Regions from separate parts of the Pantoea sp. X-Soil-OKNW-556 genome, predicted to be linked through region 3. Evidence: predicted binding sites of a transcription regulator. Region 3 holds the regulator's gene; each other region holds the start of a gene.
What was found. Region 3 encodes CRP, which controls carbon source genes, mostly activating them, when cyclic AMP is high. Its sites were predicted from a motif close to ATGTGANNNNNNTCACAT; they were not measured.
Positions count from the first base shown of each region.

Region 1 (5,658 bases), 1.8 Mb from region 3:
GTGCCCCCGCGAGCTGCGTTACCATACTTTTTACCAGAATAAAGCAGTATAAAAGCATGATAGGGCAATGATAAAGAGTGGTAAAGTAGTGATAAAAATTGATTATAAGTCGCTGTTTTTGCTCTGATATTCTAAAAAGTGGTATGCAAATAATTCAAGGAGTTGCGATTCTGGAATATTTTGCATCTGGATATGCACGGCCGGCCAGCGCTGGCGGAAATGGTAGAGTGCATCGGATACCAGCCCGGTAAAGGGTGCTGAGGAGGTGAAACCAATGCGCAGTTCCCCTTCCTGACCGTTATGGAGCCGCGCCGCACGGCTGGCCGCCTGTTCGACCTGAAGCAAAATCCCACGCGCATCCTGCAAAAATTGCTGCCCGGCGGCGGTGATCTGCACGCTGCGATTGGTGCGGGTGAACAGTTGCGCGCCAATTTCCTGTTCCAGTTGCTGAATCTGTTGGCTGAGTGGCGGTTGCGAAATATTGAGGCGGAGGGCCGCGCGACCAAAATGCAGCTCTTCAGCCACTGCAATGAAATAGCGAAGATGACGGAGTTCGATATTCATATTTTAAACGTCTCATTCGAGATTATTAATATATTGTACAACCTATTATCACTTTCCTACGATAGCAATACCTTTTGAAATTTGAGGATTTTCCGTGAGTCGCTCTTCTCAGGCGGTGACACTCGATGAGGACGAAGTGTCCGTCGTGCCTGCTTCTGCTCCAGCGTCAGTAACATGGATTGAACGCGGTTCGCCGCAATTTATGCGTGTTACCCTTGCCCTGTTCTCGGCTGGTCTTGCCACTTTTGCCTTGTTGTATTGTGTCCAGCCGATTCTGCCGGTGCTCTCCCAGCAGTTTGGCGTTTCGCCTGCGGCCAGCAGCATCTCGCTGTCGTTATCCACCGGCCTGATGGCGCTGGGTTTGCTGGTCACCGGGCCGCTCTCCGACGCTATTGGTCGTAAGTCGGTGATGGTCACCGCATTGATGCTCGCTGCGTTATGCACCGTGATTTCCGCCATGATGACCAGCTGGCACGGCATTCTGTTGATGCGTGCGCTGATTGGTTTGTCGTTGAGTGGGGTCGCCGCGGTGGGCATGACCTACCTGAGTGAAGAGATTCATCCGCGAGTGATCGCCTTTTCCATGGGCCTGTATATCAGCGGCAACTCGATTGGTGGCATGAGCGGTCGTCTGCTGACCGGGGTATTGACCGACCTCTTCTCGTGGCGCATCGCCATTGGTGTGATCGGCTGTTTTTCGCTGGCATCGGCGCTGATGTTCTGGAAAATCCTGCCGGCTTCCCGTCATTTCCGTCCGGCTTCATTACGTCCGCATAATTTGCTGATTAACTTCCGTCTGCACTGGCGTGACAAAGGCCTGCCGCTGCTGTTCGCCGAAGGTTTCCTGCTGATGGGCGCATTTGTCACCCTGTTTAACTACATTGGTTATCGCCTGCTGAGTGCGCCGTGGTTTCTCAGCCAGGCCGTGGTCGGTTTGTTGTCGGTGGTGTATCTGACCGGGTCCTGGAGTTCACCCAAAGCCGGAGCCATGACCAGTCGCTTTGGCCGGGGGCCGGTGATGATTACCGCCACGGCGATCATGCTGTGCGGCCTGCTGCTGACGGCGTTCAATACCTTGTGGATCATCCTGCCGGGTATGATGCTGTTTACCGCCGGATTTTTTGCCGCCCACTCGGTTGCCAGCGGATGGATCGGCCCACGCGCCCGTCGGGCAAAAGGCCAGGCCTCGTCGCTCTATCTCTTCAGTTATTATGTGGGTTCCAGCGTTGCCGGTACGTTAGGTGGCGTGTTCTGGCACAGTTTTGGCTGGGGCGGTGTGACCGCTTTTATCAGCGTGTTGCTGGTGCTGGCCTTGCTGGTCGGCTGGCGTTTGCAGTGCCGCCAATTGTAATTCTCTCCATCAGTATGCGGGGCCACTGTGCCCCGTTTCCCCTCGCGTAATCACACCTGTCGGCAAACTTTCAGTGCCAGTGAAAACAAAATAGCAATCGCTAGCTATAATTTATTCTATTCCAAAAATAGTTAGATTTTTTCTTTCACAGCAACGAGGAAGCCAAATGGAACTTTACTATTACGTCGATAAATACGCCGGCTATAACGACAATCATGTGGTACATGCAACGGGTTGCCCTTTCCTTCCTCCCGACGCCGCAAGGCGCTTTCTTGGCACTTTTTATACCGCTAACGCTGCCATTCAACAGGCGCGCAAGTTTTATCCTTCTGCACTGGGCTGTGAACATTGTTGCCCAATTACGGTAAAAAAAAACCTGACCACACAGAATAGCGTGGCGCTAAAACACATGGTCTGACTCTGATATTCCCAGTCTGAGACGGCCCGCGACGTTGCGCCATTTTGTTAAGTTTTCCTGTGGCATTTCGCTATGTTAGACACCAATAATATTGCTTCAGGTAGAACGCTCATGCGGGAAAAATACGCAACGTCGCAAATCGCCCTCCACTGGTTGACCTTGTTATTAATCGCTGTTGCCTATACCACCATTGAGCTACGAGGTCTGGCGGCCCGCGGTACGGTTGCGCGCAGCCTGATGATCATGACGCACTTTAGCTGTGGCGTATCGGTGTGGGTGCTGATGCTGGTGCGTGCCGCATTACGTCATCGTCATACATCGCCTGATATCAATCCCGCACCACCACGCTGGCAGCATATGCTCGCCCATCTGATGCATTTCCTGCTGTACGCGCTGTTTCTGGCGTTACCGACTCTCGGCGTTGCCTCGAAATATCTCAATGGTCGTCCCTGGCAGGTATTTGGCTTGTCGATGCCGGTGAGCAGCACACCGAATTTTGACCTCGCCGATACCTTGATTGGCTGGCATGAAACCCTGGCACCGCTCGGCTACTGGCTGATTGGCCTGCATGCCGTCGCCGCACTGCTGCATCACTATATTCTGAAGGACAACACGCTGATCCGCATGATGCCTGCGCGCAAGCGCAACCCGTAGCGGCGCGATGGTTCTGACGATAACCCCAGGCTATCAACCTGGGCGTCGGTGATAAAAAATATTCAGCAATAAAATACGGTTAGATGGTTTCCCTCAGCGTATTAATCCTCCACAATAGGCATAATTTGTGACAAAGGTCACTTTACATCGGGCCTTTCGCCCCTCATTTGCTGCCTGACTGATCTGAATTTCATGCAATCAACAACCGTCTCCCGTAAAACGGCCTGGCTACGCGTCGTGTTGCTGGCCATCGCTGCTTTTGTCTTCAATACCACCGAGTTTGTGCCGGTCGGCTTACTGTCAGATATCGCCGCCAGTTATGGGATGAGAACGGCAGATGTCGGCATCATGCTGACCATTTACGCCTGGGTGGTGGCGCTGCTGTCGCTGCCGCTGATGCTGCTGACGCGCAATATTGAGCGTCGTCTGCTGCTGTCGATTCTGTTTGTGTTGTTTATCGCCAGCCATGTGCTCTCCTCGGTCGCCTGGGATTTCACCTCGCTGGTTATCTCCCGCATTGGTATCGCGCTGGCACATGCGGTGTTCTGGTCAATTACCGCCTCGCTGGCCATTCGTGTCGCGCCGGCAGGTAAGAAAACCCAGGCGCTCAGTATGCTGGCGACCGGTACGGCGCTGGCGATGGTGCTGGGCGTGCCGATTGGTCGTGTTGTCGGCCAGTATCTCGGCTGGCGAACCACCTTCGGCATGATTGGTTTGTCTGCGCTGGTTTTGCTGGTGCTGCTGGCACGTATTCTGCCACGCCTGCCCAGCGAGCATACCGGGTCACTCAGCAGCGTGCCGATGCTGTTTCGCCGCCCGGCGCTGGTCAGCATGTATGTGTTGGTCACGGTAGTGGTGACAGCGCATTACACCGCCTACAGCTACATTGAACCCTTTATGCAGGTGGTGGCGAACGCCGGGGAAAACTTCACCACGCTGTTGCTGCTGCTGTTTGGATCGGCAGGAATTATCGGCAGCGTGCTGTTCAGCACCCTCGGCAATAAATATCCTTCGGCGCTGCTGATTGCTGCGATTGCGGTGATCACCTTATGCATGGGTCTGCTGATTTTTGCCGCCGTGCGCCCTGCCGCGATTACAACCCTGTGTATTTTCTGGGGCATGGCGATGATGATGATTGGTCTGGCAATGCAGGTGCGTGTGCTGTCGCTGGCACCGGACGCAACCGACGTTGCTATGTCACTGATGTCCGGTATTTATAACATCGGCATCGGTGCGGGTGCGCTACTCGGAAATCAGGTCAGCCTGCATTTGAAAATGGCGGATGTGGGTAATATTGGTGGGTTAATCGGCCTGGTAGCGCTGTTCTGGTGTATCTATATCTTCCGTCGTTATCCGCAGTTACGTTCCAACGGTTAAAAAAAGGGGCTTCAGATAGCCGCTATCTGAAGCCTGTCCCCTCTCGATCCCTACTATTTATAAAGCTCTGCGGTGCCATGCAGGTTGTTGTTGCCAGAGGTCGAAGTGATGCGGAAAGACTTTGCTCCCGCAGCGCTCGCCTTCTCCGCCAGTTGATTTTCCAGTGAAGTCAGATCCGTACTGCCAGATGCGCTTACCACACCGATTTGCTGTTGATTAACCGGTGCTTCGCTTACCAGGTCAGCCGCCATTGTACCGAATGCGATTGATGACAGGGCCACAGCGGCCAGGGTCAGTTTAATGCTTTTCATGATCGTCTCTCTTTGCAGATGAAGTTGGGTGGGTCGCCATTTAATTAACAACCGTTAAATAAATACTAAATCCAAAGTCGGATGCGCGTCAACTATTTTATTAACGGTCGTTATTTTAATGAGAAGTGGCGTAAGTATGGGCTTCAGCGCGTACCGGGACTTTACCATTCAGGGGATTTTGCCCAGGAAGGCACAAACGGACAAAGTGGTGTTGCATATTAATTTAATGATCGGTAATTTAATAAGCATGTTGAGCTGTGGTGAGGATCTATGAGCCAGATAACTGAACCGACCCTGCGTAAAAGTCGTGGCAGACCTAAAGTCTTCGATCGTGACGATGCGCTGGATAAAGCCCTGATGCTGTTCTGGGCACACGGCTATGAAGGCACCTCACTGGCGGATCTGGTCAGTGCCACTGGCGCCAAAGCGCCAACGCTTTACGCGGAGTTTGCTAACAAAGAAGGTTTGTTTAAAGCCGCCATGCAGCGCTATATCGAAAGGTTTAGTGCGCAGCGTAACGCGGTGCTGAATGATGCCTCGCTGGATGTGAAAACCGCGGTTGAGTCCTATTTTCGCGCCACCGCAGCCTGTTTTACCGAATGTGATAAACCCGCTGGCTGCTTTTTTATCTGCACCTCCAGCGCCCTGTCGGCCAGTTCTGAAGAAGTGGCGCACATGCTGGAACAACAGCATCATGCGCAGGAACGGGCCTTGCAGCAGTTCCTTGCCGCACGCCAGCAGCGCGGTGAGTTACCCGCGTGCAGCAATACCGCAACGCTGGCGAGCTTCCTCGCCTGTGTATTGCAGGGTATGTCTGTGCGCGCCCGTGAAGGCGCAAACCGGGAAGATTTAGAACAGATTGTGGATACGCAGATGGCGATCTGGCCCGCTTTGGCGGGATATTGCGCGCTTAACTAACCTGCCGCTTACATCCGTCCCCTCATCCCGGCCTTCTCCCGCAAGCGGGAGAAGGAGACGTGCAA
Region 1 is NZ_AP035990.1:2,248,835-2,254,492, forward strand. It holds partial or broken gene AC6I8T_RS10470 (LysR family transcriptional regulator) at 157-564, opposite strand; gene ynfM (multidrug efflux MFS transporter YnfM/SxtP(Kp)) at 659-1,915, shown strand; gene AC6I8T_RS10480 (hypothetical protein) at 2,082-2,333, shown strand; gene cybB (cytochrome b561) at 2,445-2,987, shown strand; gene AC6I8T_RS10490 (sugar transporter) at 3,180-4,364, shown strand; gene bhsA (multiple stress resistance protein BhsA) at 4,418-4,675, opposite strand; gene AC6I8T_RS10500 (TetR/AcrR family transcriptional regulator) at 4,946-5,593, shown strand.
Region 1: AC6I8T_RS10490 (sugar transporter) is a predicted target of CRP. The motif match lies at 3,113-3,130, and genes of this name have one in related genera.

Region 2 (12,509 bases), 1.8 Mb from region 3:
TTTCCTGCACCATATTGGCGGGGTTAATAAAGCGATTGTCATTGGGGTTGATCAGCGCGATACAGGCGGGTTCATCGGCGGCTTGCTGAATCAAGGCGCACAAGTCGCTGATGTGCAACTCGCTGCATACGCGCTGCAACAGCCACAGGCCCATGATATTTTTCAGCACCCGATAACCTTCTGCGCCACCCTCGTTAGTGATATTGGCGTCGAGCGCTGCCGGGCTGAGCCAGGGTTGCAGGCTTTCAATGCCCATCAACGACCAGGTGCCTGAACTCAGATAGGCGGCGGCGTCCAGCATCAGCGGCGTCGCCAGCACCGCACTGGCGGTGTCGTGGGTCGCCACCGCGATCACCGGGATATGATGACCGCGTGGGCTGACCCAGTGGCCGACGGTGTTACCCGGTGCGCTGGGTTTGCCGAACCAACTGGCCGGTACGCCGGCCCAGGCGAGTAACTCGTCATCCCAGTCGCCATGAGTGATGTTCAGCAACTGCGTGGTAGTGGCATTGGTGTATTCCCAGTTCAACTGACCGGTCAGGCGATAATGCAGGTAATCAGGGATCATCAACGCATGGCTGACCTGCGCCTGCCAGTCAGGTTGTTGCAAATGCAGCGCGCGTAGCTGGTACAGGGTATTGAATGGCAGAAACTGAATACCGGTGCGCTGATAAATGTTGGATTTACCCAGCTCGTTGATCGCCTGCGCCATCTGGCCGTCGGTGCGGGCATCGCGGTAGCTGACGGCCTCGCCGACCCGCTGGCCGTCGGCATCCAGCAGGACGAGGTCCACGCCCCAGGTATCGATGCCAATGCTGTCCGGCACGATGCCTTCTTCATCCAGCTGTTGCAGTCCCTGACGGATCTCCTGCTCCAGCCCCTCCAGATCCCAACTGTCATAACCGGCACGCCGTACGCGCTGATTAGCAAAACGACGCACTTCACGCAGCGTGAGTCGCTGGGTTTCTGTGGTCCATTGCGCGAGCATCACGCGCCCGCTGGATGCGCCTAAATCAATGGCAACAATGTTACGCATACTCATGGCGTGTTCTTCCTGTAATGAGATGCGTACAGAGTAAAAATCCCGCCTTTTCCTCACCTTCCCGTTACTGCCAGCGCGTCAGACCCGCTGGCACCGTGGCAAAGATGTTCGTGAGACAGCTCACAGAACCACACAAGCGCCGAGTTGTGAGCTTTGCCGCATTTTCTGCATCAAGCCCGGAGATCTTGAAAAATTAGCCATTTTCCTGCATCACCCGGTGTGAAATTCAAGGTAAGGTGCTGATCGCCTGAGTAGACTCGGTTACGGTTTTGTTAATAATGAGAGGCGAACCATGACCGTGTTACACAGCGCAGATTTTTTCCCCGCTGGGGAGTACACCATTGCCGTCGAGCCGCGCGTGCCACAGCTGGCCTTCCCCGAACATCACCATGATTTTCATGAGATCGTGTTGGTGGAACAGGGTTCCGGCATCCATGTGTTTAATGGTCAGCCGCAGGCGTTGTGTGCCGGGTGCGTGTGTTTTGTACGCGATCACGATCGTCATCTGTATGAGCAAACCGACAATTTATGCCTGACTAACGTGCTGTATCGCAGCCCGGCCTCGTTTCGTTTTCTCTCCGGTTTGCAGGCGTTGCTCCCGCGTGAGGAAGAGGGCCAATACAGCTCGCACTGGCGCATTAACCACAAGGTGATGAACCAGGCGTTGCAGATCGTCGCGCAGATGAACCAGCCGGGCGTCTGGTCACTGGAGAAACAGGCGCGCCAGGAGCAAGCTTTCCTGCAACTGCTGGTGCTGCTGCGCGAGGCCGGTCATAACGAAGAAGCACAGGACCAGGAAGCTCGCCTGCATCGTTTGCTCGACTGGTTGAATGAACATTACAGTGAAGAAATTGCCTGGGAGGCGCTGGCTGACCAGTTTTCGCTGTCGCTGCGTACCCTGCATCGGCAGATGAAGCAGCAAACCGGCAATACGCCGCAACGTTATCTGAATCGGTTGCGTCTGTTGCAGGCGCGCCACTTGCTGCGGCACAGTGATATGCGCATTACGGATATCGCCTATCAGTGTGGATTTGGTGACAGTAACCATTTTTCCACGCTGTTTCGGCGGGAATTTGGCTGTGCGCCCCGAGCGGAGCGCCAGCAGATGTTGTAACCTGGAGTGCATCCTCATGTCGCTAATATTGACGCGCGAAGACTACTTCCCGGCCCCGAATCTGCCGATTGCGGTGGCCGAACGCCTGCCGCAACCCTCCTTCCCGCCGCATCGACATGAGTTCAGTGAGATCGTTATCGTCTGGCGCGGCAACGGTCTGCATATTCTCAATGACCGACCGTGGCTGATCACCTGTGGCGATGTCTTTTATATCCGCGATAACGACTGCCACAGCTACGACAGCGTAAACGATCTGGCACTGGATAATATTCTCTACTGCCGCGACCGTTTTCAGCTTGGGCTGGACTGGAGCCAGTTGCTGCCACCGGAAGATGCCGCCTGCCCCGGCTGCTGGCGCTTAACCACGCGCGGCATGGCGCTGGCTCGCGGCGTAATCACTCAACTGGAACGCGAAAGCCGCAAAAGCGACTCACTGTCGATCCAGCTCTCCGAAGCGTTGTTTTTGCAGCTGGCGCTGATATTGCGTCGCCACGGTTACGCCGCGGATCGGCCGTGGGCGTTACCGGAAGGCGAACAGTTGGATCTGCTGATGTCAGCGTTGCAGGGTGCGATTGACCGCCCCTTCGACCTCGCCGTTTTTTGTCAGCAGAATAAATTGAGTGAACGCGCGTTGAAGCAGTTGTTTCGTCAGCAAACCGGCATGACCGTTGGTCATTATCTGCGTCAGTTGCAGTTGTGCCAGGCAAAATACCTGCTGCGCACGCAGGATTGGTTAATCAGTGAAGTGGCCGCGCGTTGCGGTTTTGATGACAGCAATTACTTTTCGGTGGTGTTCACGCGGGAAACCGGTCTGACGCCGAGCGCCTGGCGGCAGCGATTTTTACCGCACCGCCCGGCGCTGATTGGCACACCGCATTAAGCCCCGGTAACGGCGCGATGCTGGAAAAAACAGCGCGATAAATCGCGCCGCTGCAAATCAGGCCATCGGATATACGTTATTAATCACGCCCCATCAGGATGCCATCCCCAGCCCGACAATGTTGGCCGCGATAATAATCACCACGCAGCCCAGTGACAACACGCGCACCGGACGTTGTCCTACGGCCTTCCACTCCTTCAGCACCAATCCGACCAAACCGCCACACAGCACATACAGGCTCATATGCAGCATCCAGCTGACAAAATCATACTGCGGCGGGATTTTGGCATGACCCCAGGCGTAGAAGAAAAATTGCAGATACCACATGGTACCGCCCAGCACCGCAAAGGCGATGTTGGCCAGCAACATCGGTTTGGCTACGGAGAAGTCAGCGCGAACGGAAAGTTCAGGTTTCACCGCCAGGCGGATAAAGCAGTACGCGAGGTTAACCAGCGCCCCGCCGCCCATAATCACCACATAACTGGGCAGCGCCACGTACAACGGATTGATACCCAGGCTGGCGGCTGCTTCGTGCATCGGTTTGGCCGCATCCATCGCAAAAGACATCCCGGCGGAGAAAATGCCGCATATTACCGCCAGCACCAGCCCCTTCTTCAGGTTAAACTCTTCCGCGTTAATCCCCAGCGCCCGCTCTTTTAACAATCCGGCACGGGAGACAATCGCCACGCCGATCAACGCAACAAATACGCCCAACAGCGTCAGCCGACCACCTTCTGAGCTGAACAGTTCGACAAAACGCCCCTGTAACAACGGCGTCATCAGCGTGCCCACCACCAGCGTAATGCCAATGGCAATACCGATACCCATCGACATCCCCAGATAGCGCATGGTCAGACCGTAGTTGATGTTGCCGACACCCCACATGGCACCAAACAGAAACACCGGCAACAGCTGGGAGAAGCTAAAGCTACCGTAGTAGGCCCAGAAATTCGGCAGCAGCACCGCGCTCACGACCCAGGGCAGAATCAGCCACGACATCACGCCACCGACCGACCACATGGTTTCCCATGACCACTTTTTCACCTGTTTAAACGGAGCATAAAAACATGCAGCACTGGCGGCACCCACCAGATGCCAGAAGATACCTGCAATGATGGCACTGTTCATTGTTATTCCTTCGTAAGGTTGAGGCCAACAGGAAACCGGCGGTCTCCCGATTACCCGGCAGTCTACGGCGGGCAGCTTTTCCTCAGCCTTTGAATGGCTGCCGGAGAGTGGGCGGAATTGGCAATATCCGGTGGGTTTTCAACATAAGGATCACAAAATCGCATTTGCAGGCAGGCACGTCAGAAAAAAAGATAACCTGTTTATTATTATCGATATTTTCTGGAAATGTTGTGTTGATCAGCACAGTTTTAACCTGACTGCCATGCGCATCGTTAACATGGCAATCACACAAAGCACGGATCGTGGCTTCCCCCGACTGCAATTAATCCGTATAACGTTGAGAAAAATCATCAGGACAAGGATTGGGATGAATACCAAGAGGTTGACGCTGTTGCTCTCACGTCCGGTGAGTCGCGTAATGCTGGATGATATCCGCGCCATTGTGCCGCCCGAGTCACTCAACATCTTTATTAACGGGCTGGAAGATATACACTATGCCCGTCTTGAGTGCGTGCAGAGCGAAGATAACTGTGCCCTGCTGGCCTCAGCGATTGTGGTGTGGCGGCAACTGGGTCATATTCACAGTATCCATTATCAGAAAGGTGAACACCTGCGTGAAATTGACGATGCCACGCAGTTCCAGCTGTTCAGTATGATGAAAACGCATCGCGCACTGGTTCAGCTTACCTGAACCCGCTTTCACTTTAGGATAATCATGAAAATCGGACTGCTTTTCCCCATCGCTATTATCATTGCCGGTGTCAGCTTTCTCGCCTGGTTTATCGCCAGTGGCGCGATGATGCCGGGGTCGTGACCTTTTTCAGACTTGGCCGTTCTGCCAGCTAACCTGCTGAATACGCAGCATTTCGCCAGATATGCTGCGCTTGTCATCTGTTTCTTCCCTTCGCTGCCATCTGCCCCCTTACCCTGGCAATGACAAAAAGGTGCTACACCTTGATCTGCTTCACTCTGCATTTCACACAAATTTAACGAAACCGATCGCGGAGACCCTACAGATGACAACGCACCATCAACATTTCATCAATGGCGAGTTTGTTGCCAATCAGAACGACAAATGGATTGAAGTGATTAACCCGGCCACCGAAGCGCTGCTGTCACGCGTACCAGAAGGCACCAGACAGATCGCCAGTCAGGCGATTGCTGCCGCAGAAGCGGCACAACCCGGCTGGGAAGCGTTACCGGCAATTGATCGCGGTAACTGGCTGCGCAAAATCGCCAATGGTATTCGTCAGCACGAGGCAGAACTCACCGCGACTATCGTGGCCGAGGGCGGGAAAACTCAGGGACTGGCGCAAACCGAGGTGCTGTTCACCGCGGATTATCTCGACTATATGGCCGAGTGGGCACGCCGCTACGAGGGCGAAATCGTCAACAGCGACCGCCCGAACGAAAACATTTTCGTGTTTAAGAAAGCTATCGGCGTGACTACAGGCATTCTGCCGTGGAACTTCCCCTTCTTCCTGATTGCGCGTAAAGCGGCACCGGCGCTGGTCACCGGCAATACCATCGTGATTAAACCGAGTGAGCTGACACCGAATAACGCCGCCATTTTCGCCGGGATCCTGCATGATATCGGTCTGCCGGCTGGAGTGATCAACGTTGTTTACGGCTATGGGCCGGAGGTCGGTCAGGAGCTGGCAGCTAACCCGAAAGTGGGACTGGTCAGCCTCACCGGCAGCGTGAATGCCGGTATCGCCACCATGGAAGCGGCAGCGAAGAATGTGACCAAAGTGTCGCTGGAGTTGGGTGGCAAAGCCCCGGCGATTGTAATGGATGATGCCGACCTCGATCTGGCGGTAAAAGCCATTGTCAGTTCCCGCGTCATCAATACCGGACAAGTGTGTAACTGCGCTGAGCGTGTTTATGTGCAGGAAGGTATTTACGATCGCTTTATCAGCGCCCTGACGGATGCCTTTAAACAGGTGAAATTCGGGAATCCTGCCGAGCGTACCGATATTGATATGGGACCCCTGATCACCGCGGCGGCGCTCGGTCGTGTCGAACAAAAAGTGGCGAAAGCCGTGGAGCAAGGCGGGAAAGTGATTCTCGGTGGAAAGCGTGTCGGAGAACAGGGCTTCTATTTTGAGCCGACCATCATCACTGACGTGCGTCAGGAGATGGAGATCATGCGCGAAGAGATCTTTGGTCCGGTGCTGCCGGTGATGACCTTTAAAACGCTGGATGAGGCGATTGGCCTGGCAAACGACTGCGAATATGGCCTGACTTCATCGATTTATACCCAAAATCTGAACACCGCGATGATTGCGCTGCGTCAGCTGAAATTCGGTGAAACCTACATTAACCGCGAGAATTTTGAAGCGATGCAGGGCTTCCATGCGGGCTGGCGGAAATCCGGGGTTGGCGGCGCGGATGGTCGCCACGGTCTGGAAGAGTATCTGCAAACCCATGTGGCCTATTTGCAGTTTGCATAAAAATAACCCGTCGCGGCACGACGTATCGCGCCGCGACGTAAGCTATTAACTCAGGCGTTGTTTACTACGGACCAGCGCAATGCCGCTCAGCAATGCGACTGCCATCAGATAATAACTCGGTGCCAGACTGGTGCCGGTCGCGCTAATCAACAGGGTACAAATCAACGGTGCAAAACCGCCAAACACCGTGACCGCAATGTTATAGCTGATCGCCATGCCACTGGCACGGGTGCCAATCGGGAACAGATCGGCCATCACCGAAGGCACCGTCGAGAAGTAAACTGATTTCAGCAGTGCCATCCAGCCCACCAGCAACATCAGCGTCAGCGGTGTGGTGTGATTGACCACCAGGGTAAACGCCGGATAGATGGTCACCAGCAGCAGAATCAACGATCCCCACATCAGCGGTACCCGACCGACCTTCTCGGCCCACAGCCCCATCAGCGGCGTCACCACCGTCAGGATCACCCCAGCCAGCAAAGTGGCGCTGAACGCCGCCGAACCCGGCAGATGCAGCGTTTTGGTGGCATAGGTCGGCACATAGTTGAGCATGTAGTTAACGGCGGTGGAGATCACCATCAAACCAATCGCCAGCAGCATCAGCTCCTTCTGACGACCAAACAGACGCTTCAGCGGTGCTGCTTCCGGCTGCTGCTGTGCAAAGCTGGCCGGTTCATGTACATGACGACGGATGTAAATACCCAGCGGGCCAATCAGCAGGCCAAAGGCAAACGGAATACGCCAGCCCCAGTCCTGAATCTGGCTTTCGCTCAGAATCTGCGTCAGACCCAGGCCAAACGCCGATGCCATCAGGGTACTGGCCCCTTGCGTAGCAAACTGCCAACTGGCGATAAAGGCTTTACGCTCCGGGAAGTGTTCCACCAGAAACGCGGTGGAGCTGCCGAATTCACCACCGGCGGAGAAGCCCTGAATCAGACGCGCCAGCAGAATCAACACCGGAGCGGCCAGGCCAATTGAGGTATAACCCGGCATAAAGGTGATAATCGCCCCGCCGAGCATCATCAGGTTGATCGACAGCAGCAGCGCCTTTTTACGGCCATGACGATCGGCGTAGTTACCGAGCACAATCGCCCCCAGCGGGCGGATCAGGAATGAGACGCCAAAGCTGCCAAAGGTCAGCAGCAGCGATACCGAGGGATCGCTGGTCGGGAAAAAGGCATGGGCGATATAGCTGGCGAAAAAGCCATACACCGCAATGTCAAACCACTCCAGCGCATTGCCGATGCAGGTGGCGAAGAGGGTTTTATGCAGATTGGGTTTAACCGCGCTGGTGGGTGCGCTGTGACTGATGCTACTCATTTGGCACCTCCGGCATGCGCCTGGTGACGGGCAATCAGGTCTGCGCCTTGCTCACCCAGATCCCACAACAGACGCGTCATGATTTGCAGCCCCTCACGGGCGATGGATTTCAACATATGTTCGTTAACGCCGTGCTGACCGCAGGCCGGATAGGAATGCGGCACCCACAGCGTCGGCAAGCCGAGGATGTCGGAGAACACTTCATTGGGCAGTGAACCGCCGAGATTCGGTAACAACGCCGGTTTTTTTCCGCTGGTTTGCGCCATGCTCTCCAGCACCCAGCTCACCAACGGATCGGTGGGGTCGAGACGGGTAGCTGGCGATCCGCGCATAAACTCGACCTTCACCTGGTCAAAGCCGTGGTTTTGCAGATGCGCTTCAATGTGCTGTGCCAGATTTTCCCAATCTGTTCCCACCACAAAACGTAACTGACACACGGCGGTCGCGCTGCCGGGAATGGCGTTCATAGGACGTGCCGGGTTGCCGGTGAGAAACGCCAGCACTTCCAGCGTGTTCCAGCCATACAGGCGTTCGGTCGGTGTCAGGCCCGGCTCACCCCAGTTCACCTCGATCGCCGGATCGCCGGGCATGCCACCCACCTCGATATCGCTGAGGATGGCGCGCACGTCGTCGGTCAGAGAGGTCGGTTTCAGTGCTTCAACCTGCAACACGCCCTGGGCATTGACCAGCGTGGCGATGGCATTTGCCAGTTGTGTTCCCGGATTGGTCAGTAAGCCACCCCAGTTACCGGAGTGGTACGCATTGTCGCGTGCGTTGATGGTCAGGCGGAAATTGACGCAGCCGCGCGATCCGAGGAACAACGTCGGACGCACCGCATTCAGGCGCGGGCCATCGGAGGCGATAAACAAATCGGCCTTCAGCAGATCGCCGTATTGCTCGCACAGCTCCGCCAGACCCGGTGAGCTAATCTCTTCCCCCATTTCAAACAGCATTTTGCAGTTAAAACCGAGGCGTCCACCGCGTGCCTGAAACACCTGCTCCAGCGCGGCCAGATTGACGCAGTGCTGGCCTTTATTATCTGCGCTACCGCGACCATACCAGCGATCGCCCTCTTCTTTCAGTTGCCACGGCGATAACCCGTCACGCCAGTTTTCATCATCGCCAAACACCACATCGCCGTGACCGTAGCTCAACAGCGTTGGCAGCGCCGGATCTTCGATGCGCGCCGCCACCAGGAACGGGCGATTTGTGGTGACGGGATTGTCGATAAAGTGCAGCGTGAAACCGAGCGCCACCAGTTGTGGGCCAATCTCCTTGTGCAAATAATCATGCAGCTGCTGGTCACGATCCGCACGCTGGCTTTCGGTGACCTGCGCCACCCGGCGCGTCAGCAGTTGCTGGAATTCCCCGCAGTCAAAATAGTCGCTGGCCTGTTGTACGGCCTGTTGTGCTGTCATGTTTGCCTGTCTGTTGTTGGTTTTATCATCATCCTTATCTTTGCGGAAAGGCTGATTTGCCACAATTATCAATTTATCGAGTAAGATTTGCTTTTAAAGCAAAGCTTAGCTGCCCGATTTTGAGGCATGCACCACCAGGAAGCAGAAATATGCAAAGCAGTGAAATCCGATATTTTCTCGCCGTCGTGAATGCCGGATCGCTAAGTGCTGCCAGTGAACAACTGTTTGTGGCGGTATCCGCCATCAGCCGTCAGATTCAACGCCTTGAGGCACAGGTTGGCGTGCCGTTGTTTGAGCGCCACGCGCGCGGCATGGTACTGACCGAAGCGGGGGAAATTTTTGCGCATCAGGTACGTAAAAATATGCTGGAGATGGAGTATGCGCTGGCGGAGATTAAGGGCTTAACGGCGGTACGCCGCACACAGATCCGCGTTGCCTGTACCGATGGCATGGCCTTCACCCTGTTGCCGCGCTTGTTTGCCGATTTTCGCCTCAGCAATCCCGGAGTGCTGTTCAGCCTGAAAGTTGGCAGCACTCAGGGGGTAGCCGAGTGGGTGCGCAACGGCGAATGTGATCTGGCGTTGCAGTTTAGTCTGCATGCCGAACGCGGTGTCGAAGTTATCGGGTCGTGGCCAGCACCGGTGCAGCTGGTGATGCATCACACCCATCCACTGGCAAACGCGACACAGGTGTCGCTGGCTGACCTCAGTCAATACCCGGTGGCTCTGCCGGAGCAAAACACCACGGTGCGCCAGCTATTTGATCTTTCCTGCCATATGAGCGGCTATGTGATTGAACCAGTGCTGACCTGCGATAACTTCTCCACCCTGTTCCATTTCTTACTGGGTACGCCGCTGGCGGTGACCATTTGCAGTCCGTTTACCGTGCGTTACGAGGCGAAAACGCACGGGTTGATATTGCGCTCGGTTGGCATCGATCAGCTGAATCAACGCACGTTGCAGCTCCAGACGCAATCAGGGCGGCCCCGTAGTGCCGCCCTGAATCTGTTGCTGGACTTTCTCCATCAGCAGCTCAACGCGCTGGAGGAACCCCTGCGCCAGCGCTGGAAGCCCTGAGATTTACTGCTGGATATCCACCGGATAGAGGATGTGTTTGCCAAACGGGTCCACCTGATAACCGGTAACCGATTTGCGTACCGGTTCGAAGATGGTCGAGTGGGCAATCATCACCGCAGGCATCTGGTCATGCATGATTTGCTGTGCCTCCAGGTACAGCGCAATGCGTTTGTTGTGATCCTGTTCGGCACGCGCCTCAGTGATGATTTTATCAAACGGTGCATAGCACCACTTCGCCGAATTCGAACCGTCCTTCGCCGAGGTGCAGCTATACAGCGGGCCGAAGAAGTTATCCGGATCGCCGGTAGCGGTGGTCCAGCCCATCAGCGCCGCCTGGTGCTCGCCATTGCGGATACGTTTGAGATATTCGCCCCACTCATAGCTGACGATATTGGCTTTGATACCCACTTTCGCCCAATCAGCCTGAATCATCTCAGCCATTCGTCGCGCATTGGGGTTGTAAGGTCGCTGGACCGGCATCGCCCACAGCGAGATCTCGGTGCCCGGTTTGATGCCCGCTTCCTGTAGTAAGGCTTTCGCCTTCTCAGGATCGTAGTCGTAATCTTTCAGATTGTTATCCGCACTCCAGACGCCGGGCGGCAGAATGTTTTTTGCCACCGTACCGGTGCCCTGGAACACCGCATCGATAATCGCCTGTTTGTTGATCGCCATCGCCAGCGCCTGGCGCACTTTCACGTTATCCAGCGGTGCTTTGGTGGTGTTGAAGGAGAGGAAGCCGGTATTTAGACCGGACTTTTGCATCAGGGTCAGGTCAGGATTTTTGCGCATTTTGTCGAGATCAGCCGGATTGGGGAATGGTATGATCTGACACTCGTTTTTCTCCAGTTTGGCGTAACGCACTGACGCATCCGGCGTGATCGAGAATACGATGCGATCCAGCTTCGCCTTGCCCTGCCAATATTCCGGGAAGGCTTTGTAGAGAATGCGGGAGTCTTTCTGATACTGCACCAGCTCAAACGGGCCAGTGCCAATCGGTTCCATATCCACCTTTTCCGGTGTCCCGGCTTTCAGCATCTGGTCGGCATATTCCGCCGAATGGATGGAGGCAAAATACCACGCCAGATCGGCGAGGAAAGGTGCTTCAGCATGCGTCAGCGTGAAACGGACCGTGTGGTCATCAACCCGATCGATTTTCTTAATCAGCGTGGCGAACTCCAGGCTGTTGAAGTTGGAATATACCCCGCCGGAAACGTTATGGTACGGATTGTTCGGGTCCATCTGCCGCATAAACGAGAAGATGACGTCATCAGCGTTAAAATCTCGCGTTGGCTTGAAGAATTTGTTGCTGTGGAACTTCACGCCCTGGCGCAGGTGGAAGGTATAGACCGTGCCGTCCGGGCTGATATCCCAGCTTTGCGCCAGGCTCGGCACCAACTCGGTGGTGCCTGGCGTGAAATCGACTAACCGGTTAAACACCGGCACCGCACTGGCATCGACGCTGGTACCTGCCGTGTAAAGCTGTGGGTTGAAGTTTTCTGGTGAGCCTTCGGAACAGTACACCAGGGTTTTGGCTGAAACGCTGCTGGCGATCGCCAGACCCAGCGCGGTGAGCGCCAATTTTGCCATCACATTTTTCATCTTGTTTCTCGCTTTTTATTGACTTCCATGAGCCAGCATCGGTATATCAGTCGTTCATCTGATTAATAATTAACATGATTTAGTCGCGCTGCGAACCCTCAACCACGCAATGAGACTGATAAGGAATTGTGATGACAGACCAACTCGCCCGCCAACTGACTCAGCGCTTCTATCGTTACCTGGCGGTCTCCAGCCAGAGCGATGCCAAATCCACCACGCTGCCGAGCACGCCATCACAACACGCCATGGCCGAGCTGTTGGCCGCAGAACTGCGCGAGTTGGGGCTTGAAGACATCATCATAGATGAGCATGCCACGGTGACGGCGCTGAAGCGCGGCAATCGTCCCGATGCACCGCGTATCGGTTTTATTACCCATATCGATACCGTCGATGTTGGGTTATCACCAGACATCCATCCACAAACCTTAACTTTCCAGGGGGAAGATCTGTGTCTGAACGTTCAGCAGGATATCTGGCTG
Region 2 is NZ_AP035990.1:2,257,349-2,269,857, forward strand. It holds gene rhaB (rhamnulokinase) at 1-1,042, opposite strand, end outside; gene rhaS (HTH-type transcriptional activator RhaS) at 1,335-2,156, shown strand; gene rhaR (HTH-type transcriptional activator RhaR) at 2,173-3,036, shown strand; gene rhaT (L-rhamnose/proton symporter RhaT) at 3,130-4,164, opposite strand; gene AC6I8T_RS10540 (hypothetical protein) at 4,532-4,855, shown strand; gene AC6I8T_RS10545 (YoaK family small membrane protein) at 4,880-4,978, shown strand; gene aldA (aldehyde dehydrogenase) at 5,181-6,617, shown strand; gene AC6I8T_RS10555 (MFS transporter) at 6,663-7,937, opposite strand; gene AC6I8T_RS10560 (M20 family metallopeptidase) at 7,934-9,355, opposite strand; gene AC6I8T_RS10565 (LysR family transcriptional regulator) at 9,505-10,431, shown strand; gene AC6I8T_RS10570 (ABC transporter substrate-binding protein) at 10,435-12,030, opposite strand; gene pepT (peptidase T) at 12,162-12,509, shown strand, end outside.
Region 2: rhaB (rhamnulokinase) is a predicted target of CRP. The motif match lies at 1,187-1,204, and genes of this name have one in related genera.

Region 3 (12,509 bases):
TCGGTGTTGTTTTTCAAAACCGGGAACTCAACGCACAGCGCCAGCACGAAGATGGCGATATAAATAACGCCAATGCAGGCGTAAACCCAGTACCACGGCAGGGCGCGCGCCAGCAGGATGCCAGCGATAATCGGGAACAGCGTACCGGCCATGCTGAAGAAGGAATCAGTAAACAGCAGGCGTGAACCGCGCTGGCGACCATCGTACAGATGGGTAATGAGGAAGGTGCCGATCGACATGGTAATGCCGCTCACCACACCAAGCACAAACATGCACAGTGAGAACACCGACAGGTTGTGGCTGGTCATCAGACCAAACACCGCCAGTACCATTAGCACGAAGCCAAAGATCAACTGACGTTTTAACGGCACAATCACCATCAGCCAGGCGTTAAGGAATACCGCGACCAGAATACCGGTATTGAGAAAGGTGAAGGTGTTACTCATTTCCGAGATCGGCAGCTGGAAATACTGTGCAATATTGTCCAGTACCATCCCGGTCACAATCACCAGTGCGCCCGTCAGCGCATAAGAGAAAAAGCTGATCCAGGTAAGGCCAATACGATTACGGTTTGTCATGTGGGGGACCTGTTTTGAGCACCGAAGTTGGCAAAAAGTGTCATGAATTGTAAATGCAACTGTGATCTTAATAAACAAAGAGTGAAATAAGGTTATTAGATTTCACTAATAGTGTGATTTGCGTCACGCAAATGATTGCGTAGCCCCGAATTTCGGGCATTTGCCGCTGCCGCGTAAATATAGGTAAAACGCTGGCTCTTGTATTACATGCTCTTTACAATCAATCTCGTTTTGAGCTTGCACTTCATGGTAAGGAATCTTTCATGTTTAAACGTACTTTGACAGCGGCAGTTGCCCTGTTAGCGCTCTCATCTGTTTCCGTTTCTGCCCTGGCGGCAAAAGGCGATACTCACGTTCTGCTCACCACCTCTGCGGGTAATATCGAACTCGAACTGAATAACCAGAAAGCCCCGGTGTCGGTGAAAAACTTTGTTGATTACGTCAACAATGGTTTCTACAACAACACCATTTTCCATCGCGTGATCCCTGGCTTCATGGTGCAGGGGGGCGGTTTCACCACGGATATGCAGCAGAAGCAAACCAACGCGCCAATCAAAAACGAGGCAGATAACGGCCTGCGTAACCTGCGCGGCACCATCGCGATGGCGCGTACTGCGGAGAAAGACAGCGCAACCAGCCAGTTCTTTATTAACGTTACCGACAACGCCTTCCTTGATCACGGACAGCGTGATTTTGGCTATGCCGTATTTGGTAAAGTTGTGAAAGGAATGGACGTGGCCGATAAGATTTCTCAGGTGCCGACCAAAGATGTGGGTCCGTACCAGAATGTGCCGTCAAAACCGATCGTTATCCTCTCCGCCAAAGTTCTGCCCTGATTTTTTTGCGCGCCATTTTGCGATGGCGCCTCCTGCCGCTCTCCGGCAAAGCGAATATTTGCTGCTTATACTTAGGGCAAATTGCTTGCCGGAGGCTCTATGACCAGCAAACTGACCGACAAACAGAAAGCCACGCTGTGGCAACAGCGCCGTGCTGCCAGCTATCAGGCCAGCTGCCGTCTGGCGGGCTATATGCTGAGCGAACCGGCCATCACGCTTGAACAGGCCGACGAACGGCTGACCTCGTTAAGGAGGCAATATGGCGGATAACTCACTGGCGGTACGCGATCCCTATCTGTGGCATAACGACAGCGTGCTGAAGAATCGCCTGGATATTCACGACAGCGCCCAATTGCGTAAAGCCGAACTGGCGTTCAGCGCGGCACGGCTTGCCACCCTGGAGTTGGGGCCGCAGCGCAGGGGGATGCCATGGCTGTGTCATATTCATCGCACCCTGTTTCAGGATCTCTACAGTTGGGCCGGTGAGCTGCGCACGGTAGATATCTGGAGCGACGAGACGCCATATTGTCACTGCGCCTACATCGAGAAAGAGGGTAACAACCTGATGAGTGCACTGGCGGATGAAGACGGGTTGAGCCATCTGGCGCAGGATGAATTTGTCAGGCGTCTGGCACATTACTACTGCGAGATTTATGTGCTGCATCCGTTCCGGGCCGGGAATGGCCGCGCACAACGCATCTTCTTCGAGCAACTGGCGTTGCACGCAGGCTATTTGCTGACGTGGGATAAACTGGACCGTGATAGCTGGCGTGCGGCGATTCGCGAGGCGGTAGGTGGCGATTTAACTCTGCTCAGTGCGCAGTTTGCAAAAGTGGTAAGCCCCGCCCGCTAAAATGCGTAGAATAGCGGCGGTTTGACCTGCCTGAGGGCGCTATGCTGCTGTTAATCGATAATTACGACTCCTTCACCTGGAATCTCTACCAATACTTTTGCCAATTGGGTGCTGACGTCAGGGTGGTGCGCAACGATGCCATCACCCTCGACGAAATGGAGGCGCTACCGCTCACTCATCTGGTGATTTCGCCTGGCCCCTGCACTCCGGATCAGTCCGGCATCTCGTTGGCGGCGATCCGCCGTTTTGCTGGCCGCTTACCGATCCTTGGCGTATGCCTTGGCCATCAGGCCATTGCCCAGGTGTATGGCGCGCAGGTGGTACGCGCGCGTCAGGTGATGCACGGCAAAACGTCGGCGATTCGCCATAACGACAGCGGTGTCTTTCGTGGGTTAAATAATCCGCTCAACGTCACCCGTTACCATTCGCTGATTGTGGCGCGCGCGACCCTCCCTGAAGAGTTCGAAATTACCGCCTGGAGCCTGCGTGATGGTGAACCGGATGAGATCATGGGATTCCGCCATAAAACGCTGCCACTCGAGGGGGTGCAATTTCACCCGGAAAGCATCCTCAGCGAGCAGGGCCATCAGCTTCTGGCGAATTTCCTGAAGACTTAAGTTGTGTTTGCCTTTGTGTGATTTTTTATGCATATTTTGTGATTATAATTTCACGTCAGCTCAACAAATAATCCGATGAGGTAGGCAATGGCAGCAGAAAAGCTAGCGGTAACCCGGGAAACGTTCGATAACGTTATTTTGCCTGTTTATGCACCAGCGCAGTTTGTGCCGGTAAAAGGCAAGGGCAGCCGAGTCTGGGATCAACAGGGCAAAGAATATATCGATTTCTCTGGCGGCATCGCGGTGACTGCGCTGGGCCACTGCCATCCGGCGCTGGTGGAAACACTGAAAACCCAGGGGGAAACCCTGTGGCACACCAGCAATGTGTTCACCAATGAACCGGCGTTGCGTCTGGCGAGTAAACTGATTGCCGCGACCTTTGCTGATCGCGTGTTCTTTGGTAACTCCGGTGCCGAAGCTAACGAAGCCGCGTTTAAGCTGGCGCGCTACTACGCCTGCAAAAAACACAGTCCGTTCAAAAGCAAAATCATCGCCTTCCATAACGCTTTCCACGGGCGCACGCTGTTTACCGTATCAGTGGGTGGTCAGCCGAAATACTCCGACGGCTTTGGCCCGAAACCGGCTGATATCGTGCATGTTCCCTTCAACGATCTGGCGGCGGTAAAAGCGGTGATCGACGATCACACCTGCGCCATCGTGGTCGAACCGATTCAGGGCGAAGGCGGTGTGATGCCTGCCACTCCTGAGTTTATGCAGGGCCTGCGTGCCTTGTGTGATGAGCACAACGCGCTGCTGGTGTTGGACGAAGTGCAGAGCGGCATGGGCCGTAGCGGCAAGCTGTTCGCTTACGAACACTACGGCATCACCCCGGATATCATCACCACCGCGAAAGCGCTGGGCGGCGGCTTCCCGGTAAGCGCGATGCTGACCACCAATGAAATCGCCTCGGTGATGGCTCCCGGCGTGCATGGCACCACTTACGGCGGCAACCCGCTGGCCTGTGCGATTGCCGAAACGGCGCTCGACATCATCAACACCCCTGACGTGCTGGACGGTGTTGAATCACGCCGTCAGCAGTTTGTGGAAGCCTTGAAAGCGTTGGATAGCAAATTTGACCTGTTCACGGATATTCGTGGCAAAGGTCTGTTGATCGGTGCGGCATTGAAGCCGCAGCATGCCAGCAAGGCGCGTGACATTCTGCATGCCGCTGCCGCCGAAGGTCTGATGATCCTGACTGCTGGCAATGATGTGATCCGTTTTGTACCGTCACTGGTGATTGAACCGACCGATATCGAAGAGGGTATGGCGCGGTTCGCAGTGGCTATCGAGAAGGTGCTGGCGGCGTAACTCAGTTTTTCACCCGTAGTCCGGTCAGCCAGCGGCCATGATGTGGTCGCTGGCTCCATGCCAGAGAAGAGATGGTGTGCATCACGTTCAGGTGTTGCAGAATGCGCTTCACATGCTGCTCGACAATCGTTACCGCCCCCTCATTGATGTTTTCCGGTGCTTCCAGAATATTGCTGTCGTTACCGGGGCCATCATGCTCCAGCCGCTGCTGACAGCGTTGCAGCGCGATCTCACAGGATTGCAGATACCTTTCCGCCAACTTAGGCGTCAGCATGGTATGTTCGCGTGCCAGGATAGTCATGGCGTTGATGTGTTCGACAATAAACTGACTGTGCGTCACCCAGAGCCGCATATCTTTCAGGTACTGCGAATTGAAGCCCGGCTCGGTCATCGCCTGATTCAGCGAGTTAAACATGGCGTTATGCGCCTGGTTGACCTTGATGCGCTGATACGCCAGTTTCTCCGGTGACTGCTCCGGTCCGAGCAATAATTGCATCGCTTCCTGGTCGGCTTCCAGCGCATCGTGCGCATTCTTACGCAGTAAGCCGCTCTGCCACTGCGGCCACAGCCAAATCATGCCGCCAAAGGCAATCAGACATCCCATTAGCGTATCCATCATGCGTGGCAGCAGGAACTGCGCGCCATTCAGTGACAGCAACTGGAGCGAATACACCGCCGTCACCGTAAAGCCAATCATTGACCAGCCGTAATATTTACGTGTCACCAGATAGCTGGCGAGGGTGATCGCCAGCATAAACAACAGGGTGATGGATTCCGGTACGTCAAAGCGTAACGAGGCGGCAGCAATCAACAGCCCGGCAAAGGTGCCGAGCGCTCGGTGTTGAATTCTTACCCGCGTGGCGCTGTAGCCATTCTGGCTGACGAACATGGTGGTCATCAGAATCCAGTAAGGTTTGGGGATGTTGAAGAACAGCGCCAGCGCGCTACCAAACATCAGCATCACGGCAAAACGTGCAGCGGTGCGTAAGGCGGGGGATTTCAGCGACAGATAGCTGCGCAGCGCCGGAAAAAACGGCAGACGCCGTTGGCGATCGGCCATCAGATCACGGGTATACAGCGGTTTCTGGGTGCGCAGCACGCGCGCAATGCGGCTGAAGTGATACAGGCAGAAATTCCCCACCGGATTGTCCGGGTGCTGGCGGGCAATTTTTTCCAGCGCACCCAGCTGCTTATCCATTTGAAACCGTTCCGGCAGTTGGTGATACAAAATGGCATCGGCCAGCAAGCGCAGACGGGCGGAGATGGTCTTGGCATTCCAGCGAATCACCGCTTCAGCATGGCTCTGCTCCACCAGCTTTTGCACTTCTTCCGGCTGATGCAGGCTGACGGAGATATGTTCCTGCAAATCGAGTGCCACCTGAAAGGCACGCGTCAGGCGTTTATGGCTGTTATCGCGGCTGGCCGACAGCATATGCATTTGCTGGTAGCAGGTGGTGATCAGATCTACCGCTTTTTGCTGGCGTGCCAGCAACGGCGGCAGCGCTTTCTCCGGGTCGGTCAGCTGCGTCAACAGGGTATATTTGGCATCGCAATAATCCGCCAGCTCACGGTACAGCAGGCTCAGCGACTCGCGCATCGGCTGCTCTTTCCACAGCCAAAACCAGAACCAGTTGAACAACCCATACCACAAGGTCCCGCCGATATAGAGCAGCGGAGGCACCCAGATCGGCATACGTCCCACCAGGCTCAGGGTAAAGATGGAGGCAATCAGCGTGGCGGGTAACAAGCGGCCATGCAACGGGCTGATCTCACCCGTCACGCCCACTAATAGTGGCAGCACCAGCAGAATCAGCGGCAGGGGGACGTGATAATCCGTCAGCCACTGGATCAGAAAGCTGCCGGTCGCAAACAGGGAACCGCCAATAATCAGGCGTTTAAAAAAGCGTTTATGGGGCGTATCAAGACCGGCGATGTTGCAACAGGCGGGCACTAAGGAGAACAGCAAGCCTTTTTGCAGGTCGCCAAACAGCCAGCCGAGGGCCACGGGCAGGCACAGCACCAGCGTTTGCCGCAGGGCATAGTTCACTTCGGGATGATAGATGATTCGACGCCACATCAGCTCATCGCAGACAAAAACGGCGTGATGCTGCCATCACGCCGTGGGTGAGAAGAAATTAGCGGGTGCCGTAAACGACGATGGTTTTACCATGTGCGGAGATCAGGTTTTGATCTTCCAGCATTTTCAGAATACGGCCAACTGTCTCGCGTGAGCATCCGACGATCTGACCAATTTCCTGACGGGTGATTTTGATCTGCATCCCGTCCGGGTGGGTCATGGCATCGGGCTGTTTGGCCAGATTGAGCAGCGTCTGCGCAATGCGACCGGTCACATCAAGGAAGGCAAGGTTGCCCACTTTTTCTGATGTCACCTGTAGGCGACGCGCCATCTGCGCCGAAAGACGCATTAAAATATCCGGGTTTACCTGAATCAGCTGACGGAATTTTTTGTAGGAAATTTCAGCCACTTCGCAGGCAGTTTTGGCTCGTACCCAGGCACTACGTTCCTGACCTTCTTCAAACAGGCCAAGCTCGCCGATGAAATCCCCCTGATTGAGGTAGGAGAGAATCATCTCTTTGCCTTCTTCATCCTTGATCAGCACCGCAACGGCACCTTTCACGATGTAGTAGAGCGTTTCCGCTTTCTCACCCTGATGAATCAGGGTGCTTTTGGATGGATATTTGTGAATATGGCAATGGGACAGGAACCATTCGAGTGTAGGGTCTGTTTGCGGTTTGCCGAGAACCATTCGCTATTATCCTCTGTTGTAATCGTGCCCAAAACACAGGGGGCAGTTTTCCCTGTCAGGCGGTGAAATCGTAGAGCGCTTCCTGTTAAGGAAAATTATTCGGGTGGACTCTTAAGCCAGGCTTCTGATTCTTCCCGCCTTCGTCTATTGCGACGAAAATATTTTCAGCTCTGTTTGTAGCACAGCTTTTGCTAGCTGTCTTCTGTTGTCTCGCTTCAGCAAAAGGGCGATTAGTCTGGATTGCTGTTTCTCAGGTGAAAGCGTACTCTGGCGGCAAATCAGCCTATTCAGGAGAAAGAATAATGCAGGCACGGGTTAAATGGGTGGAAGGGCTTACCTTTCTCGGAGAATCCTCATCAGGTCACCAGATATTAATGGATGGCAATTCGGGCGACAAAGCACCGAGCCCGATGGAGATGGTGCTGATGGCGGCAGGCGGTTGCAGCGCGATTGACGTCGTGTCGATCCTGCAAAAAGGGCGCAATGATGTGAAGGATTGTGAGGTCAAACTGACCTCGGAACGTCGTGAAGAAGCGCCACGCATTTTCACACATATCAACCTGCATTTTATTGTTACCGGCAAAGCGCTGGGCGATAAAGCAGTGGCGCGGGCGGTTGATCTGTCGGCTGAAAAATATTGCTCGGTAGCGATTATGCTGGGCAAAGGGGTAGAAATCACCCACAGCTACGAGGTTATTGAACTCTAGCCCGGTCGTAACGGCGCGATAAATCGCGCCGTTACGGTTATGTTTGATTATTCGATGCGTTTGCCTTCAATCAGTCGCTGCACCAGCGGCGTCATAATCAGCTCCATCGCCAGACCCATTTTGCCGCCGGGCACCACCAGGGTGTTCATATGCGAGATAAAGGAATCCTGAATCATCGCCAGCAGATAGGGGAAGGCAATACCTTCCAGACCACGGAAATGGATCACCACAAAGCTTTCATCAAGTGATGGAATTTCACGCGCAGCAAACGGGTTAGACGTATCGACGGTGGGTACGCGCTGGAAGTTGATATGGGTGCGTGAGAACTGCGGGGTGATGAAGTTGATGTAATCTTCCATCGAACGCACCACCGAATCCATCACCGCTTCGCGTGAATGGCCGCGCTCGCTGGTGTCGCGAATCAGCTTTTGAATCCACTCAAGGTTGACGATCGGTACCACACCTACCAATAAGTCGACGTGTTCAGCCACGTTGTGCTGCTGCGTCACCACCCCGCCGTGCAAGCCTTCATAAAACAACACATCGGTGTTTTCCGGCAGCGGCTGCCATGGGGTGAAGGTACCCGGCACCTGATTCCACGGCACGGCCTCGTCATAGGTATGCAGATATTTGCGCGACTGACCAAGACCGGTTTTACCGTATTGCTTAAAGGTTTGCTCCAGCAGGCCAAAATCGTTGGCCTCCGGGCCGAAATAGCTGATATGACGGCCAAGGTCGCGCGCTTTGCGGATCGCCATGTCCATCTCAGGGCGCGTGTAGCGATGAAAACTGTCACCTTCGACCTCTGCCGCATGCAGGTTCAACTGCTGGAATATTTTGCGGAAGGCAAGGCTGGTGGTGGTGGTTCCGGCGCCGCTGGAACCGGTAACGGCAATGATCGGATGCCTGGCTGACATAACAAAGCTCCCTGTGAAGTCCGGCGATGAGCATTGTTAGCACGAAAAGCCGGGATGTGCATTAGCCGCGAAATTCACCGCGTGCCATGATATTGACGGTTTCGTGCAGTTCTGACCACACCAGTACTGCGTCACCGCGTTCCAGCTGGCGACGCACATCAGCGACTTTTTGCGCCAGACTGCGCTCCTGTTCACCGTAGTCGGTGCCTTCGCGTAATACAAAGGCTTCGATCAGGTTTTCCAGCGTTTCAGCTTCAAGTTGTTGCCACGGAATAATCACGATCATACATCCAGGTAAGTTGATAACCACTGCGGCACGCGTTGTTCCAGCCACATTTGCGGTCGTAGCAGCGTACCGCCAACAAAGCCGACATGGCCGCCTTGCTGCGTCAGCTGATATTGAATCGAGGACGACAGTTGCTCCGGCTTCGGTATTACTGCGTCGGTCATAAAGGGATCGTCCTTAGCATGGATGATCAGCAGCGGTTTGCGTACCCCGGTCAGCAGCGGCATCGCGCTGGCACGATGATAATAATCGCCTGCGTCGACAAAACCGTGTGCTCTGGAGGTGACGGCATCGTCAAAGTCGCGCAGGCGGCGCAGGGCGCGCAGTTCGCGTAAATCGACCGGCAGGGTGCCAGGCCAGGCTTTCAACTTACGTTTAGCGTTCTTTTTCAGCTGCGTCAGCAGGTAGTGCTGATAAAAACGTGAGAAACCGTTCTCCAGCTTCTGGCTACAGGGTTCCAGCAGCAGGGGCGCAGAGATGGCGACTGCGGCATCCAGCGGCGCATCATGTCCCTCCAACCCGGTCAGACATGCCAGCATATTACCGCCCAGCGACACGCCGACGGCGGTGGTGGGGACATCGCCCCATTCCCGCTTTAACCAGCGCAGAAAGTAGCTGGCATCTTCGGTTTCGCCGGAATGGTAAATCCGGTGCAGGCGGTTCGGTTCACCGCTACACCCGCGAAAATGCATCACCACTGCCAGCCAACCGCGTGCCTGACATGCCTGCATCAACCCATGCGCATAGGGGCTGTGAAAGCTGCCCTCTAAACCATGAAACAGCACCATGCGTGGTTTGTGCGCGGCCTGAATAGGGTCTTCACTCCACGCAAGATCGACAAAATCGCCGTCCGGTAAATCGAGGCGTTGCCAGTGTGGGCGCAGAGTCACGCGCCGCCTGAGCAGACGCGGCAGCAGAGTTTGCAGATGCGGATTGCGAAAACCGCTGAGAGGAATGAAGTCCTCTTCGGGCGGGGAGTCAAAATTACTGTGGTAAACGCTTGTCTGATGCATATCTCGCTGATAGTTTCGATGGGTTTTTTGGCTTTCCTGGGTGAGGAGCACCCGAATCAACATGGAACTGAGTCTGTTTTTGTCAATGCTGGGCTTTCTCTGGGTCGCTGCGATCACGCCAGGGCCTAATAATATGTTACTTACCGCCTCCGCTGCCAACTTTGGCTTTCTGCGTTCTTTCCCGTTGTTAATCGGCATCATGATCGGTATGCAGGCGATGCTGCTGATGGTGGCCTTTGGCGTGGGTGGCCTTATCCTACTCTATCCTGCCTTACATCTGGTTCTGAAAATCGCCGGTAGCCTTTATCTGCTGTGGCTGGCATGGAAAATCGCCACGGCGGAGTATGAGCAACTGGATACGGATTCGGCCCCGCCGGTTCCAACGCCGTTCTGGCAGGGCGGGTTACTGCAACTGATTAATCCAAAGGCGTGGCTGATGGCGTTGGGGGCCGTAGCCAGCTTTAGCCTGGCGGGGGCCGCTTACCTGCACTCGGTGGTAGCAATTAGCGTCGGTATGGCGTTGGTGAATGTGGTTTCCGGGGTGATCTGGATGGGCTTCGGCTCACTGATTGGTCGTTTGCTGCGAAGCCCGCGTGCGTGGAAAATCTTTAACCTGGCGATGGGAATCCTGACCGCCGCCTGTGTGCTGTTGATTTGGCACTAAGTCAATCCGAGGCGCGTCTGACGCGCCTTTTTTGTATTTGCGTATTCTGCATAGTCTTGCCCGATGATTGCCTAAGAACCGATTTTCATTAGGGATAATTTTTAATTCCTTTATGAAACCATTACTGCTGGCGACACTGCACCCAACATAAAAATATTGGGGTGTACGATGATGGCAGTGAAGAAAACCATAACCACATTGGCAGCAGCGCTGGCGTTGCTGACCTTCCAGGTCGAGGCGGTTAACGTCACGGTGGCGTACCAGACTTCGGCGGAACCGGCCAAAGTGGCGCAGGCCGACAACACCTTCGCCAAACAGAGCGGCGCGACCGTTGACTGGCGTAAGTTTGATAGCGGAGCCAGCGTGTTGCGTGCGCTGGCGTCTGGCGATGTCCAGATTGGCAACATCGGCTCCAGCCCGCTGGCGGTAGCGGCCACTCAGCAACTGCCGATCGAGGCCTTCCTGTTGGCTTCGCAGCTCGGAAATTCCGAAGCGTTGGTGGTGAAGAAATCCATCAACAATCCCAAAGATCTCATCGGTAAACGGATTGCAGTCCCCTTTATCTCCACCACCCATTACAGCCTGCTGGCGGCGCTGAAACATTGGGGTATCAAACCCACGTACGTCCAACTGGTGAACCTGCAACCCCCCGCGATCATTGCCGCCTGGCAGCGTGGCGATATTGATGGTGCCTACGTCTGGGCACCGGCAGTTAACGAACTGGAGAAGGATGGCAAGGTGCTGACCGATTCCTCGCAGGTGGGCAAATGGGGCGCGCCGACGCTGGATGTCTGGGTGGTGCGTAAAGACTTTGCCCAGCAGCATCCAGAAATTGTCACCGCCTTTGCCCGCAGCGCCCTGGACGCGCAGAGAGCCTACATCGACAACCCACAACAGTGGCTGAAGCAGCCGGATAACCTCAGCAAGCTGTCACGTCTGAGCGGCGTGCCGGAAGCGCAGGTGCCGGGACTGGTGGAAGGCAACACCTATCTGACCGCGCAGCAGCAACTGGAGCAGCTCGGCAATCCGGTGAACAAGGCGATTGTCGATACCGCGCACTTCCTGAAAGAGCAGGGCAAGGTGCCGGACGCCGCCAGTGATTACAGCAGCTTCGTGACTACCCGCTTCGTTGCCCCCTTAGTGAAATAACCGGAGGTCCTATGCTCAGCATCACCCATCTTAATGCGCGTTACGCCGGACAACCTGCGTTGCAGGATATCAATCTGCAACTGGATCAGCGTGAACTGCTGGTGGTGCTGGGACCGTCAGGCTGTGGCAAAACCACGCTGCTGAATTTAATCGCCGGATTCCTGCCGCTGGAGTCAGGCAGCATCACGCTGGATGGCAAATCGGTTAACGGGCCGGGCGCTGAACGTGGCGTGGTGTTTCAGAACGAAGGGCTGCTGCCGTGGCGCAATGTGATCGACAACGTGGCCTTTGGTCTGCAACTGGCGGGGATGGCAAAAGCGGAGCGTTATAGCATCGCGCGTCGTCTGATTCGCAAAGTCGGGCTGGAGGGAGCGGAAAAGCGTTTTATCTGGCAGCTCTCTGGGGGGCAACGTCAGCGCGTGGGGATTGCGCGTGCGCTGGCGGCTGACCCTCAGCTGCTGCTGTTAGATGAACCCTTCGGCGCGCTTGATGCCTTTACCCGTGAACAGATGCAAACCCTGTTACTGACGCTGTGGCGCGATACCGGCAAGCAGATCCTGCTGATTACGCATGACATTGAGGAAGCGGTGTTCCTCGCCAGTGAGCTGGTGCTGCTGTCGCCAGGGCCAGGACGCGTGGTGGAGCGGCTGAAGCTCGATTTTGGTCAACGCTTCGCTGACGGGGAACCCTGCCGCAGCATCAAATCCGATCCGGCGTTTATTGCACGCCGCGAATACGTGCTGAATCAGGTGTTTGCCCAGCGGGAGGCGTTTGCATGAGCGCATTAATTGATGACAAAGCACGGGCGGCGCG
Region 3 is NZ_AP035990.1:4,091,719-4,104,227, reverse strand. It holds gene tsgA (MFS transporter TsgA) at 1-578, opposite strand, end outside; gene ppiA (peptidylprolyl isomerase A) at 842-1,414, shown strand; gene AC6I8T_RS19170 (YhfG family protein) at 1,514-1,684, shown strand; gene AC6I8T_RS19165 (putative adenosine monophosphate-protein transferase Fic) at 1,674-2,267, shown strand; gene AC6I8T_RS19160 (aminodeoxychorismate synthase component II) at 2,309-2,884, shown strand; gene argD (bifunctional acetylornithine/succinyldiaminopimelate transaminase) at 2,972-4,192, shown strand; gene AC6I8T_RS19150 (YccS/YhfK family putative transporter) at 4,194-6,269, opposite strand; gene crp (cAMP-activated global transcriptional regulator CRP) at 6,328-6,960, opposite strand; gene AC6I8T_RS19140 (OsmC family protein) at 7,263-7,667, shown strand; gene AC6I8T_RS19135 (phosphoribulokinase) at 7,715-8,584, opposite strand; gene AC6I8T_RS19130 (YheU family protein) at 8,646-8,864, opposite strand; gene AC6I8T_RS19125 (hydrolase) at 8,867-9,883, opposite strand; gene AC6I8T_RS19120 (LysE family translocator) at 9,945-10,547, shown strand; gene tauA (taurine ABC transporter substrate-binding protein) at 10,716-11,696, shown strand; gene tauB (taurine ABC transporter ATP-binding subunit) at 11,708-12,475, shown strand; gene tauC (taurine ABC transporter permease TauC) at 12,472-12,509, shown strand, end outside.